DNA from 4 places in the Ochrobactrum sp. 19YEA23 genome. Region 4 is predicted to be linked to each of the others. Evidence: predicted binding sites of a transcription regulator. Region 4 holds the regulator's gene; each other region holds the start of a gene.

Region 1 (3,102 bases), on a different contig from region 4:
TTCATGAACCAGAATGGCGAAGCGCCCGGCAATGGCCGCGAATGGGGCGTGATGCGCACGATCTATCTGCAATATGCCAGCGATGCCATCGTGTTCTTCAACAGTAGCATGTTCTATCGCGAGCCGGACTGGATGAAAGAGCCGCGCGGTCCCGATGTATCAGCCGATTTACGCTGGTATCCGATCGTGACCGCGCTGCAACTGGTGGTCGACATGGCATTTGCCGACAGCGCGCCCATGGGGCATGGACATGTCTATGCCCCTGAGCATTATCTGGAAGCCTGGCGTGACATCACCGGCGCCGAAAACTGGCAGAGCGAGGATATCAACCGGCTGAAGCAATATCTGCGTCACAAGGTGGACGAAGGTAATGCCGAAGGGTTCGAGGAACGCGGGGGCTAGCCCCAAGGAATTTGATCGTAACGGCTGTTGCAGTCATCTGAAAATCGACCGTAACAGCCCGGCTTTGAAAAGAAATTGGCGGCGGGCCAACCGTTGACCGCCTTTTGAAACAAACTCAAATGCTATTATGCGGTTCCGCTATCCGAAACGGAAAGCGCCCGGTCACGCCATGCGCTGACGGCGGTACCCTGTGTCTGATTTTCGACGACGATGTGATGGCCTTCATAAATGCCGGAAGCAACCCACTGCTTCGCCGCTTTCTGATACACATCGATCGTAATTCCGAGTTGGTCTACCTTGGCTTGTGACAGCATGTATTCCCTCTTGAATGGTGAATATGAAAAGTGAAGTTGGAATATATAATCGATTTGACGACAGTCTGATGTCACATTTTCGCTACCGGACTGTAATTTTCATAAAACACAATATTTTGAACAGCTTATGGCTGTATAAGCCCACATCGGGTTAATGCAGGTTTATTTAGAAGAATTACCATGTTTACTTAATTGATTTATACTTGATGCTGAATTCAATTTGCTTCTGCATCAAGCTGAAACATGACAAACTGAGTAAATTGTTCCGGATTGAAATTATTATCGGAAGCGATGACCACCGTTTTACGTCCGTCGATTGTCGGCCCAAAGGTGACCGACTCAATATTATCGATGTCGAGGCCGAAATCACCTTCCTCCAGCCGCAGGACAGCTTCCTTGGCCATCGGCGTTAGCGAGGCATCCTTGAGTGTCGCCATGCCGCTAATATCGGTCGCCCCAGCAAAACGCGCGCGGTAGAAATTGATCTGGCTGCCAACGCCATGCGCATAGGAGCGTTCGACCGTCAGCAGATCATCGCCCCAGGCTAGAAATTCCGACATGCCGTTGTCGTTCCAATAGGGCAGCTTGGTCGCCTTGGTGAAGATCGGCCCCGTATCATAGGCATATTCCGCCTTCACCGCGCCAGACAGAATGTTGAAGGCGAGGATGCGGGCGCGGCTGCCTTTTTCCAGCGTTGCCTTGTCACCATCCTGAAGCAGCGCATTTTCCAGCCCGACGAGCAGCGTCTTGCCATCCGGCGAAAAGGTCAGGCTTTCAAAGGACAGGTTGTCGCGAATGCCGCGTGTGCCGTCGCCATTCGGGATGTAATAATCGGGCAAGGCAAATTCACGGATCAGGCTGCCATCGATGCGCGATTCCCGCACGGCGGGTTTGCCGTTGCTGTCGCCTTCGCTGGTCCAGAACAGCGTTCCGGTGCCCGCATGGAAACGAATGGATTCCGCATCGACATCCTTGATCGCGAAGGGCTTGCCCTCGGCATTCAACAACGTGACGGTGGAGAGGATATCGACGCTGTGCAGCCCCTTTTCGTCGGCGACAATCTTGAGCGTATAGAACCGGGCTGGTGCCTTTTCGGAACGGTCGTCGGAAATGGCGTAGTAGATGTCATGCGCCGTATCATAGTCGAGGCCGGATATGCCGCCGAACTCGACACCTGCAATTTGCAGCCCGGTTGGCAGCACGATCTCCCCAAGCAGCGTGGGCTTTTTGAAATCCTGCGCGAAGGCCGCAGTCGTCAAAGAAACAACGGCGCAAAATGCTGCAACAAAAAGCGGAGACTTCATCAAACGTACCTTGGCCGGTTCACAAACAGAAAGCCTATCTGATAGCGGCAAGATTTGAAGCGTTCATGACGGTGACATTTTCCGCCTTGCAACGGGACGCATTTCCAGCAAAAGTATGGAATGGTTTTGTGTTTTCATATGCGTAAAAACAAATAGTTAGCAATAGATTATGCGTTGTTTGTCTCGGCAGAACGACTAAGAGGCCCGCCATGGAACAGCCCGATTACGACCGCGCATTCGGCGAGATTATCCGGTGGCTGAAGCAGGAAGGGTTGATCCTGCAAACCGATCTTGAGGGGAATACGGAGCTTTCCACCCGTGCCGAACGCATTGGCCGCAAAAGGCGGCGCGAGGCGGCGGCAACACAAGAATAAACCCACATCATAAAACGGGGGAGTTGAGATGCGGCACAAGGGTCTGCTGGAATTCGGGCGGAATCGGACGCTCTATGGACTTTTCCTGTTCTGCGCGGTCTGCGCCATCGCGGGCAGTCTGCTGAGCTATAATGGCGAGACCTCTTTCTGGCGCTGGCTGCATTATCTCACCAAGCCGACCGCAACGCTGTTGCTGCTGGCGGCAGTGCTCTGTTCCGGCAAGCCGCGCTCGAAATCCTATGGTTTTGCCGTGGCCTTCGGCCTTGCCCTCGCCGCCCTTGGCGACTTTTTCCTGATGTTGCCAAGCGACTATTTCATGGCCGGGCTGATCTGCTTTCTCATCACCCATTGCGCCTATATTTACGCCCTGTCGCGCCATACCCGCTTTGCACAGAACAAGGGCGCGTTTGTCGTCTTCTCGCTTGCGGCATTTGCGGTGATTACCGGCCTTTGGACGGCCCTGCCGGGGGCCATGAAAATCCCCGTCGTCATCTATGCTGCGGCTCTCGGCGTCATGGCCGCGCAGGCTTTCAGCCGGGCAACCGGCACCGAACCGGAAACACCGCAACACTATGCCGCCTGGCTGGCGGCATTGGGCGGTGTGTGCTTCATGGTCAGCGACACGCTGCTGGCCTATGACCGGTTTCGCTTCGATATTCCGCTGAGCGGGTTCTGGGTGCTCGCCACCTATTATGTGGCGCAGTTCCT
Region 2 (3,102 bases), on a different contig from region 4:
GGAACCATGCATCGTTGATAAGAAGTTCGATTGCCGACAATTTATATATGCGCGGAAAACGAACGGCCGCGCGCCTTCGAATTCCGAAAGATTTTGTCGACGAATTAATGCCGACATATGAGCTTTGCTCAAACCCCAAGCCCCGCGCGCCAAAGAAACAGTGAGCGGCGGGGCTTTTTCTTGCGATATGATGATTGCAGAGTTGCCCGGATTTGGCGGGAGGCAGCGAGGGGCTTTGTAGCTCAGAAACCCACGCAAATTCATCCATGCAGTTTTCTGAAAATTGGGAGAGGCGCAGTTTTTGATGATGCAAAAGCTTGCATTTTGAACAAAACAAGAACATAAACTCTGTGGACATTGGCATTTCGCTGTACTGGAATTGAGCGCTCCACGCGTCAGTCCTGTAAGGTAAATGAATGAGTTTCAGGTGATGGCGCAATTCATGCGCCTGATCCTTCTTTTGGTAAGCGCTCTTGTCGGGGTTAAGAATATCCGAAGAGACGCGAATGAGACCCGGAGTGGATTTTCGATGGCTGGTAGCGTCAATAAGGTCATTCTGGTCGGCAATCTCGGTGCCGATCCGGAAATTCGTCGTCTGAACTCAGGCGATGTGGTTGCCAATCTGCGTATTGCGACATCGGAAAGCTGGCGTGATCGTCAGTCCGGCGAGCGCAAGGATCGCACCGAATGGCACAGCGTTGTCATTTTCAACGAGAACCTTGCTAAGGTCGCAGAACAGTATCTGAAGAAGGGCGCCAAGGTTTATATCGAAGGCGCGCTCCAGACCCGTAAGTGGCAGGATCAGAACGGCAATGACCGTTATTCGACGGAAGTTGTGCTGCAAAAGTTCCGCGGTGAGCTTCAGATGCTCGACAGCCGTGGCGAAGGCGGCGATCAGGGCCGTTCGTTTGATCGTGGTAGCGGCGGCGGTCGCAACCAGATGTCGGATTATTCCGGCGGCGGCGGTGATTTCGGTTCGTCCGGCCCGTCTTCTTCGGGTGGCGGTGGTGGTGGCGGCTTCTCCCGCGATCTCGACGACGAAATTCCATTTTGATGAATTTGACGGGCGCTTTAAGCGCCCGTTTCTTTATGGCTAGACGAATTGTTAAATCAGAACATCATATATTCGCATTATCTTTTTGATTAATAATACAATTGTTGTATTTTCCTGCTTAGTAAGTCTCGATTGAAAACTCCATGCGGTCTGCGGAAAAGCGCGTCAGCGAATACTGGATCGGGTGACCGTCTGTATCGACATTGATCGCACGCGCCATCAGCACAATGGCTCCGGGCGAGAGTTTCAGATGTTTCAGATCATCTGAATCGGCGTGTTGGGCCGAAATGGTTGTCGACTTGCGGAAATAATCCTCAATCCCGGCTTTCCGAAGCGCCCAGGTGATGGACCCATTTTCAGCATAGTCGACGGCAAAATCGGGAAATCGCGCCGCATTCACCCAATGTGTTGCGCGCGATACCGGACGTCCATCAGCACTGTGTGCCGTTTCAAGTTTCGTGACTTCGCTGCCGACAGCAATACCCAAGGCGTCCGCTATGTCGGGGGTTGCAACTTCTTTACCGCTGCTGAGCAATATGCCTTTGACTTCGCTGGCCTGTGTACCCAGCGACTGTGAAATGCGGGTGCGTTGCCCGATTTGATAGGTCAGGCGCTTGGCGTTGGCCACGAATGTGCCGCGTCCCTGTTCGGCGCGGAGAACGCCTTCCTGTGTCAGTGCGGCGATGGCGCTGCGCACCGTATGACGGTTGACACCGAAGCGATCCGCCAGTTCCATCTCGGCAGGCATACGTGCACCGGACTGAAGTTTTCCGGCCATGATGTCGCCGCGTATTTCGTCGGCAATCTGCCGCCAGATGGCCACACCGCTGTTTCGCTCAATTCGTTTGGTCTTTGTCATCAACTGTCATCGTCCTGTCATTGGCAGGGGGTAATAATTCTGTTATTGTATGGTTGTCTAGATAAATAGACAAATATGCGAAGCAAGTCAACAGGATTGAAACAGGGCGGAAAAGCTCATGCAAACGACAGAGCCCAAGGCAGGCAATGGCACTGCCGCCGGTGGGATCCACGCCTCGGCCAGCAATGACAAGTCCGGAAACGGTATGGCGCTTGATGCGATGCAGGCTGCACGTCAGGCCAGCATGACAACACTTGCGCAGGCGAGCGGCGAAGAGCTGAAAGCTTTCTGGCTGGAATGGTCGGACAAGCCCGATTTCGAAATTCTCCGTGGTCCGGAAACCGGACTGGTGATGCTGCGCGGCCGTATCGGCGGCGGCGGCGCGCCGTTCAATGTTGGTGAGGCGACGGTGACCCGCGCCACGGTGCGTCTAGCCGATGGTTCGGTCGGGCATTCCTATGCGCTTGGTCGCGATCAGGAAAAGGCGCGGCTGGCCGCTTTGTTTGATGCTCTGTGGATCGGTGAAACACGTCGCGATGCAGTGGAACGTCAGGTTCTCGACGTCTTGCGTAATCGGCTGGAGCAGGCCGACGCAAAGCTGCGCAGCGAAGCCGCCGCCACCAAAGTTGATTTCTTCACCATGGTTCGGGGAGACAATTGATGCTTCATTCTTCATCCCATTCATCTCCGGCCTTTGAAGGCGGTCTCGCCAATCCGGTCACGGACGCCCAATCGGCCTTTCATGCGGTCATGCATGCGATGGCCAATCCGGGCCGCGTTTACGCTCTGGTTCGTGCGGCCACGCCGCCCCAGCCGTTGACGCCGGAACTGGGCGTCATCGCTGCCACCTTGCTCGACCACGACGCCACCGTCTGGTGCGACCGCGCCATTGCAGCCAATGCAGACGCCACAGCCTGGCTGACCTTTCAGACCGGCGCGCCGCAGGTGGACGGCTCGGCTTCAGCGCAATTCGCACTGGTTACCGATGCTTCGCTATTGCCAGCACTGGCAGAGTTTTCGCAAGGGCAGCCAGAATTTCCCGACCGCTCGACGACGGTGGTTCTGGCAGTCAAGTCGTTTGAAAGCGGGCAGGGTCTTGTTCTGAAAGGCCCCGGCATCGACGGTGAGCGGGAAGTTCATATCGACGGTCTTCCGCAGGACTTCGTTGCGCAATGGCGCGACAACGGTG
Region 3 (3,102 bases), 880 kb from region 4:
CAATATGACCACTGAATTGCGCCTTGTCGTAACCGCCAAGGGCGCGCTGCGCTGACCACACACCGTCACAGGCGATCAGATAATCGGCCTCAACGGTGTTCGTCCCGCTTTCGCTTTTGACGGTCGCCACAATGCCATGGTCGCGGGCGGTATGGTCGAGGATTTCACTGCCGAGGTTGATCTGGATCGCTGGATTTTCCTCGCAGGCTTGCAAAAGCGCCGATTGCAGATCGGCGCGGTGACAAACCACATAGGACTGGTGCCAGCGGAGACGAGCCTTGTCGCCCAGTTCCATCGCGAGCAGGGGACGCGCCTTGCGACCGTCCATAAGGTAGAGCTTTTCAGGCGTTACAGTGTGAGGAACAAGTCTGTCGGCAACGCCAAGGCGCTCAAGATGACGCATTGCGTTCGGGGCTAGTTGCAGGCCCGCGCCGACTTCAGAAAGAGCGGATGCTTTCTCGATAAGCTGGATGGTCCAGCCCCGCGCTGCAAGTTCCAGCGCCGCGCTCAATCCCGCGACACCGGCTCCTACTATCAATATGTGGCCTTTGCCCATATCGGTCTTCTTGCCCAATGCTGTGATGAGATGGGCTGAAATAGTCGCTGATCAGGCCGCTTTATCGGCTGGAGCGTCGTAGGTGCAGCCTGCCGGAAGAGTTTCGTCGGCATGCAGCTTGGCATTGTAGCGATAAAGGGTCGAGCAATAGGGGCAGACCACTTCGCTTTCGTCGCCCATGTCGAGGAAGACATGCGGATGATCGAAAGGCGGGTTTGCGCCGACGCACATGAATTCCTTCACACCGATTTCAATGGCACTATGACCGGCGTCGTTCTGGAAATGAGGAATGATGTGATCGGACATAATACGCTCCGGCTGTCGTTCGCGGTATATAGCACGCTTCAGACCAGCGCGCTCAAAACTCTGCTTGCGTTTACCGCGAAACTCTTGTTTCCGGAAGCGTTTTCATCAATTCTAGGGATATTTAAGTGATTTGCTATCAAACTGTCATGCGACAGCCATAGGCTTTACGATGCGCCGGTTTGTACCGGCAGATTCCGGATTAGGAAAAATGAACGAAAACAGTGCGTTGGCGAGCGAAACCCAGAACGGGGCCCATGAGATGACAGCTGAACCAACCAGCCCCTCCGAAATCGGTTCGGAGATGCAAAACGCACCTGATCCTCACAAAGCTTTGAATGAAGCTAAGATCGCAGAGCTGATGAGTAGCGCGGATCGCTTCGTCAATCGTGAGTTTTCCTGGCTCCAGTTCAACCGCCGCGTTCTGGACGAGGCCGCAAATATGCGCCAGCCTTTGCTGGAGCGTCTGCGTTTCCTGTCCATCTCGGCCACCAATCTCGATGAATTTTTCATGGTGCGCATTGCGGGGCTTGCCGCACAGGTTCGCGCCGGTGTGGTGCTGCGCAGTGCCGACGGTCGCACGCCGCAGGAGCAGCTCGATTTCGTTCTGGATGAAGTGAGCCGCTTACAGGCCGAGCAGCAGGGACGTTTCCGCATCTTGCGTGACGAGCTGGTGCAGGAAAATATCGAAATCGTTCGCCCATCGGGTTTGTCGGAACCCGAGAAGGAATGGCTGGAAAGTCATTTTCTCGAAACGATCTTCCCGGTTCTGACGCCGCTTTCCATCGATCCGGCGCATCCGTTTCCGTTCATTCCGAATCTAGGCTTCTCGATTGCCTTGCAGCTGGCGCGCCGCGCGGACAATCACCCGATGACTGCGCTGTTGCGCATTCCGGTGGCCCTGAAGCGGTTCATCCAGCTGCCGACGGATCAGCAGAATGTCTATCGCTTCATCACCATCGAAGATGCGGTGAGCCTGTTTATCGGGCGGCTGTTCCCGGGCTATGAAGTGCGTGGTGCTGGCACGTTCCGCATCATTCGCGACAGCGATATTGAAGTGGAAGAAGAAGCCGAAGACCTCGTGCGTCTCTTCGAAACGGCGCTGAAGCGCCGCCGCCGCGGTCAGGTTATCCGCATTGAATTTGATGGCGAAATGCCGGAAGCCTTGCGCGTCTTCGTGGCGACCGAACTTGGCGTGTCGGAGAATCGCGTCAGCGTGCATGAAGGGCTTCTGGCCCTCAACATGATCTCGGAAATCGTCTCGATCCCGCGCGATGACCTGAAATTCGTATCCTACAATCCGCGTTTCCCGGAGCGTATCCGCGAACATGGCGGCGATTGCTTCGCTGCGATTCGCGAAAAGGATATCGTGGTTCATCACCCTTATGAATCGTTCGATGTTGTGGTGCAGTTCCTGCGTCAAGCGGCGGCGGACCCGGATGTGCTGGCCATCAAGCAGACGCTCTACCGCACCTCGAATGACAGCCCGATCGTGCGTGCGCTGGTCGATGCGGCGGAAGCGGGCAAGTCGGTGACCGCGCTGGTCGAGCTGAAGGCGCGTTTCGACGAAGAAGCCAATATTCGCTGGGCACGCGATCTCGAGCGCGCTGGCGTGCAGGTGGTTTTCGGCTTTATCGAGTTGAAAACCCACGCAAAAATGTCGCTCGTCGTACGGCGCGAAGACCAGAAACTACGCTCCTACGTGCATCTGGGTACGGGCAATTATCACCCGATCACCGCGCGTATTTACACAGATCTATCCTTCTTTACCTCGGATACGGATATCGCCCGCGACGTGGCGCATATCTTCAATTTCATCACCGGCTATGCGCAACCGGCCGAAGAAATGAAGATCGCCATTTCGCCCTTCACCTTGCGGGCGCGCATCATCAAGCACATCGAAAACGAGGTGACCCACGCCAAGGCCGGACGACCGGCGGCGATCTGGATGAAGATGAATTCGCTGGTCGATCCACAGATTATTGACGCGCTCTATAAGGCAAGCCAGGCGGGCGTTCACATCGATCTGGTTGTACGCGGCATTTGCTGCCTGCGTCCGGGCGTGCCGGGGCTCTCCGACAATATTCGCGCCAAGTCGATTGTTGGGCGTTTTCTTGAGCATAGCCGCATTTTCTGCTTTGGTAACGGGCATGATCTGCCTTCCGATAAGGCGATTGTCTATATCGGTTCTGCCGACATGATGCCGCGCAATCTCGATCGTCGCGTGGAGACGCTGGTGCCCA
Region 4 (3,102 bases):
GATCGCCGAAATGGGCGGACATGCGGAACGTATGGTCGAACAGTCGGTCGCCGCTATCGTCAATGCAGACAACGCCCTTGCCCAGCGCGTCATTTCAGACGACCTGATCCTGGACGCCAGCGAACGCGAAATCGACGACAAGGCCGTGATGATCATCGCCAAGCGTCAGCCGATGGCTGTCGATCTGCGCGAGATTATCGGTTCGATCCGCATCTCCGCCGATCTGGAGCGCGTTGGCGATCTGGGCAAGAACATTGCCAAGCGCGTTGCCGCCGTTTCGGAGTCCCGCCAGCCGGTCAAGCTCTATCGCGGTCTTGAAACGCTGGCCGAACTGGCGCTGACCCAGCTCAAGGACGTGCTCGACGCCTATGCGTCGCGCTCGGTGCAGCAGATCAATATCGTGCGTGATCGCGACGATGAGATCGACGCCATGTACACCTCGCTGTTCCGCGAGCTGCTCACCTATATGATGGAAGATCCGCGCAATATTTCCGCCTGCACGCATCTTCTGTTCTGCGCCAAGAATATCGAGCGCATCGGCGACCATGCGACCAACATCGCGGAAACCGTCTATTACATCGTGACCGGCCTGCAGATGCCTGCCGAACGACCGAAAGAAGACCTGAGCCACGGCATCGTCGTGGATGAGGCACGCAAGCCCTGAGTAAGCGCTGCGTTTGGAGCACATCAGGACGGCTTTGCCGAAAGGAGCTCCAAATGCGGTGGAGAATGAGTGAATAGCGCGGCGGCACGCGGTCGATAGGGGGACGTGTATCTTCCGCTCGCTGGATTTTAATAGGGAATATTGGATGTCACAGGTACCCAAAATCGCTGTGGTGGAAGACGAAGAGGCGCTGAGCGTTCTGCTGCGCTACAATCTTGAGGCCGAAGGCTATCAGGTGGATACGATGCTACGCGGCGACGAGGCTGAAATCGCGCTGCGCGAGAACGTACCGGATCTTCTCATCCTCGATTGGATGCTTCCTGGCGTATCGGGCATCGAACTGTGCCGCCGTCTGCGCCAGTGGCCGGAGACGGAACGTTTGCCGGTCATCATGCTGACCGCCCGCGGTGAGGAAAGCGAACGCGTTCGCGGCTTGAGCGTCGGCGCCGACGATTATGTCGTAAAGCCGTTCTCGACGCCTGAGCTTCTGGCCCGCGTCAAGGCCATGCTGCGCCGCGCTAATCCAAGCCTGCTGTCGCATGTGCTGAAGGTGGGCGATCTGGTGCTCGACCGCCAGCAGCATCGTGTTTACCGCAAAGAAAAGGAAGTTCGTCTTGGACCGACGGAGTTCCGCCTGCTGGAATATTTCATGATGTCGCCGGGCCGCGTGTTCTCACGCAGCCAGCTTCTCGATGGTGTCTGGGGACCGGACATCTATGTCGATGATCGCACCGTCGACGTCCATGTCGGACGCCTGCGCAAGGCTATCAACTTGGGTCGCGCGCTTGATCCGATCCGCACGGTACGCGGCGCCGGTTATTCTTTCGGCTGATCGAACTTCAATAGAAACTGCTCTTCGAGCCCGTCTTTCGTGACCGAAAGGCGGGCTCGATCACTTTCAGACGTGCCCATTTTGCCAGTTGCCTGCTCCACCCGATTCGGTCAGATGAGGTGCTGAAAAGGCCAAAAATGGCCAATCTCACGGAATGTTACGTAGCTTGCATCAAAGTTGAAGGAACCGGCGCAGGACTTGCTAAAACAGTTACGCCGCAGATTTTCCCAACCGGATGAAGCAAGATATATCAAAATTTTACAGCAGTTGCGAATTAAGGCAGCGATGTGGCCTGTATTGAGGAACTATGATTTCCATCAAATCAAAGGTTTATCTCTTTTCTGTAGGTTCATTAAGAAATTATTAATAGTTTTGAATGGTTTGTGTGGGCAATTACGCTCGTGATTCGGGTTTCATTTGTGGCCGTTTCGATGGTTTCAGCAATTTCGGAATTTGACCCATTGCCTTTTTTTGGCCTAAAAATTCCAAAACCTTGAAGAAGACGAGCGACGGCAGGTTGTTTGATTTTTGATCTTCGCCTGCTTTGACTTGCACCGCAGCTAGACCCGTACCGGTCATTATTGGCCTTCGGATCGACTGCTTCAGTTAAGGGTCCTGAATATGAGACTGAGCCGTTGACGCGCGCTGGTAATTGGAAGCTGCCTGTATTGGCAGGACTGCTCGTAGCGCCCTTCGTAATGACGGGCTGCACGACGACCGGCACCACAGCCAAGACTGAGAAGACGGCGGCCGCAAGCCACGTCAAGTCGGTTAACGGCGTCAAGACCTATACCTACACGGCGAGGGACAAGGAGTGCCTCGAGCGCGCAATGTTCTTCGAATCGAACCGTTCCAGCCCTGATGGTCTGATGGCTGTCGGTACGGTCGTCATGAACCGCCTCGCATCGGGCCGTTATCCGGATACTATTTGTGGCGTTGTCGGTCAGAAGAACCAGTTCGCACCGGGCGTTCTCAGCCGCAGGATGGAATCGGGCAAGCTGCCCGACGTTCAGGCAGCTGCTGACGCCGTGCTGAAGGGCCAGCGCCATCCAAAGCTGAAGAACGCCATGTTCTTCCACACGGCTGGTCTGTCATTCCCGTATAACAACATGCATTACGTGCTGGTTGCCGGCGGTAATTCATTCTACGAGAAGCGCAACCGCGACGGCTCGTTGCAGAACCCGGTGCCGCAGGAGCCATACAATCTGGCTCTCGCCTATTCGCCGCAGTCGCCATCCACGCCGCAAGATCCGTCTTATGACGTGACGCTGCCACAGGCCGGTCCAGTGCCGGAAGCAGCGCCCACCGTACAGGTCGCGCTGGCGGATGCCGCAAAGATGGAAACCTCTATACGGGGCAGCGGCCTTGGCCCGCAGGCACGTGGCAATCGCCTCTCGCACCAGAATGGTATAGCGACAGCACAGGCACAGCCACAGATTCAGCAGGTTGCGTCCTATCAGCCGCAATTCGATACGTCGGCGCCTGCAAGCCCGCCGCAATCGCTCGGATATGCAGCGGCAGACCAGAAGCAGGCCGATGCAATCGGCGCGTTGCTCCTGTCGCAGGACCGGCCGGAAACGCCTCTATAAGTTGATTTGAACGGTTT

What was found. The regulator PhoB, encoded in region 4, activates phosphate uptake and scavenging genes when phosphate is short. The targets are predictions, from matches to a motif close to TGTCATNNANCTGTCAT.
Region 1: the regulator PhoB is predicted to act here: its motif matches at 2,075-2,091, upstream of QBD01_RS24415 (esterase-like activity of phytase family protein).
Region 2: the regulator PhoB is predicted to act here: its motif matches at 1,918-1,934, upstream of phnF (phosphonate metabolism transcriptional regulator PhnF).
Region 3: the regulator PhoB is predicted to act here: its motif matches at 994-1,010, upstream of QBD01_RS05515 (RNA degradosome polyphosphate kinase).

What each region holds. Positions count from the first base shown of each region.
Region 1 covers NZ_JASAMQ010000016.1:50,666-53,767, reverse strand. The annotation lists gene QBD01_RS24425 (alpha/beta-hydrolase family protein) at 1-402, shown strand, start outside; gene QBD01_RS24420 (hypothetical protein) at 528-716, opposite strand; gene QBD01_RS24415 (esterase-like activity of phytase family protein) at 932-2,020, opposite strand; gene QBD01_RS24410 (hypothetical protein) at 2,230-2,394, shown strand; gene QBD01_RS24405 (lysoplasmalogenase) at 2,423-3,102, shown strand, end outside.
Region 2 covers NZ_JASAMQ010000007.1:43,055-46,156, forward strand. The annotation lists gene QBD01_RS17530 (hypothetical protein) at 1-358, opposite strand, end outside; gene ssb (single-stranded DNA-binding protein) at 530-1,054, shown strand; gene phnF (phosphonate metabolism transcriptional regulator PhnF) at 1,173-1,916, opposite strand; gene phnG (phosphonate C-P lyase system protein PhnG) at 2,119-2,574, shown strand; gene phnH (phosphonate C-P lyase system protein PhnH) at 2,574-3,102, shown strand, end outside.
Region 3 covers NZ_JASAMQ010000001.1:1,187,646-1,190,747, forward strand. The annotation lists gene QBD01_RS05505 (FAD-binding protein) at 1-556, opposite strand, end outside; gene QBD01_RS05510 (zinc-finger domain-containing protein) at 608-862, opposite strand; gene QBD01_RS05515 (RNA degradosome polyphosphate kinase) at 1,122-3,102, shown strand, end outside.
Region 4 covers NZ_JASAMQ010000001.1:305,988-309,089, forward strand. The annotation lists gene phoU (phosphate signaling complex protein PhoU) at 1-664, shown strand, start outside; gene phoB (phosphate regulon transcriptional regulator PhoB) at 810-1,496, shown strand; gene QBD01_RS01405 (hypothetical protein) at 1,890-2,075, opposite strand; gene QBD01_RS01410 (cell wall hydrolase) at 2,132-3,085, shown strand.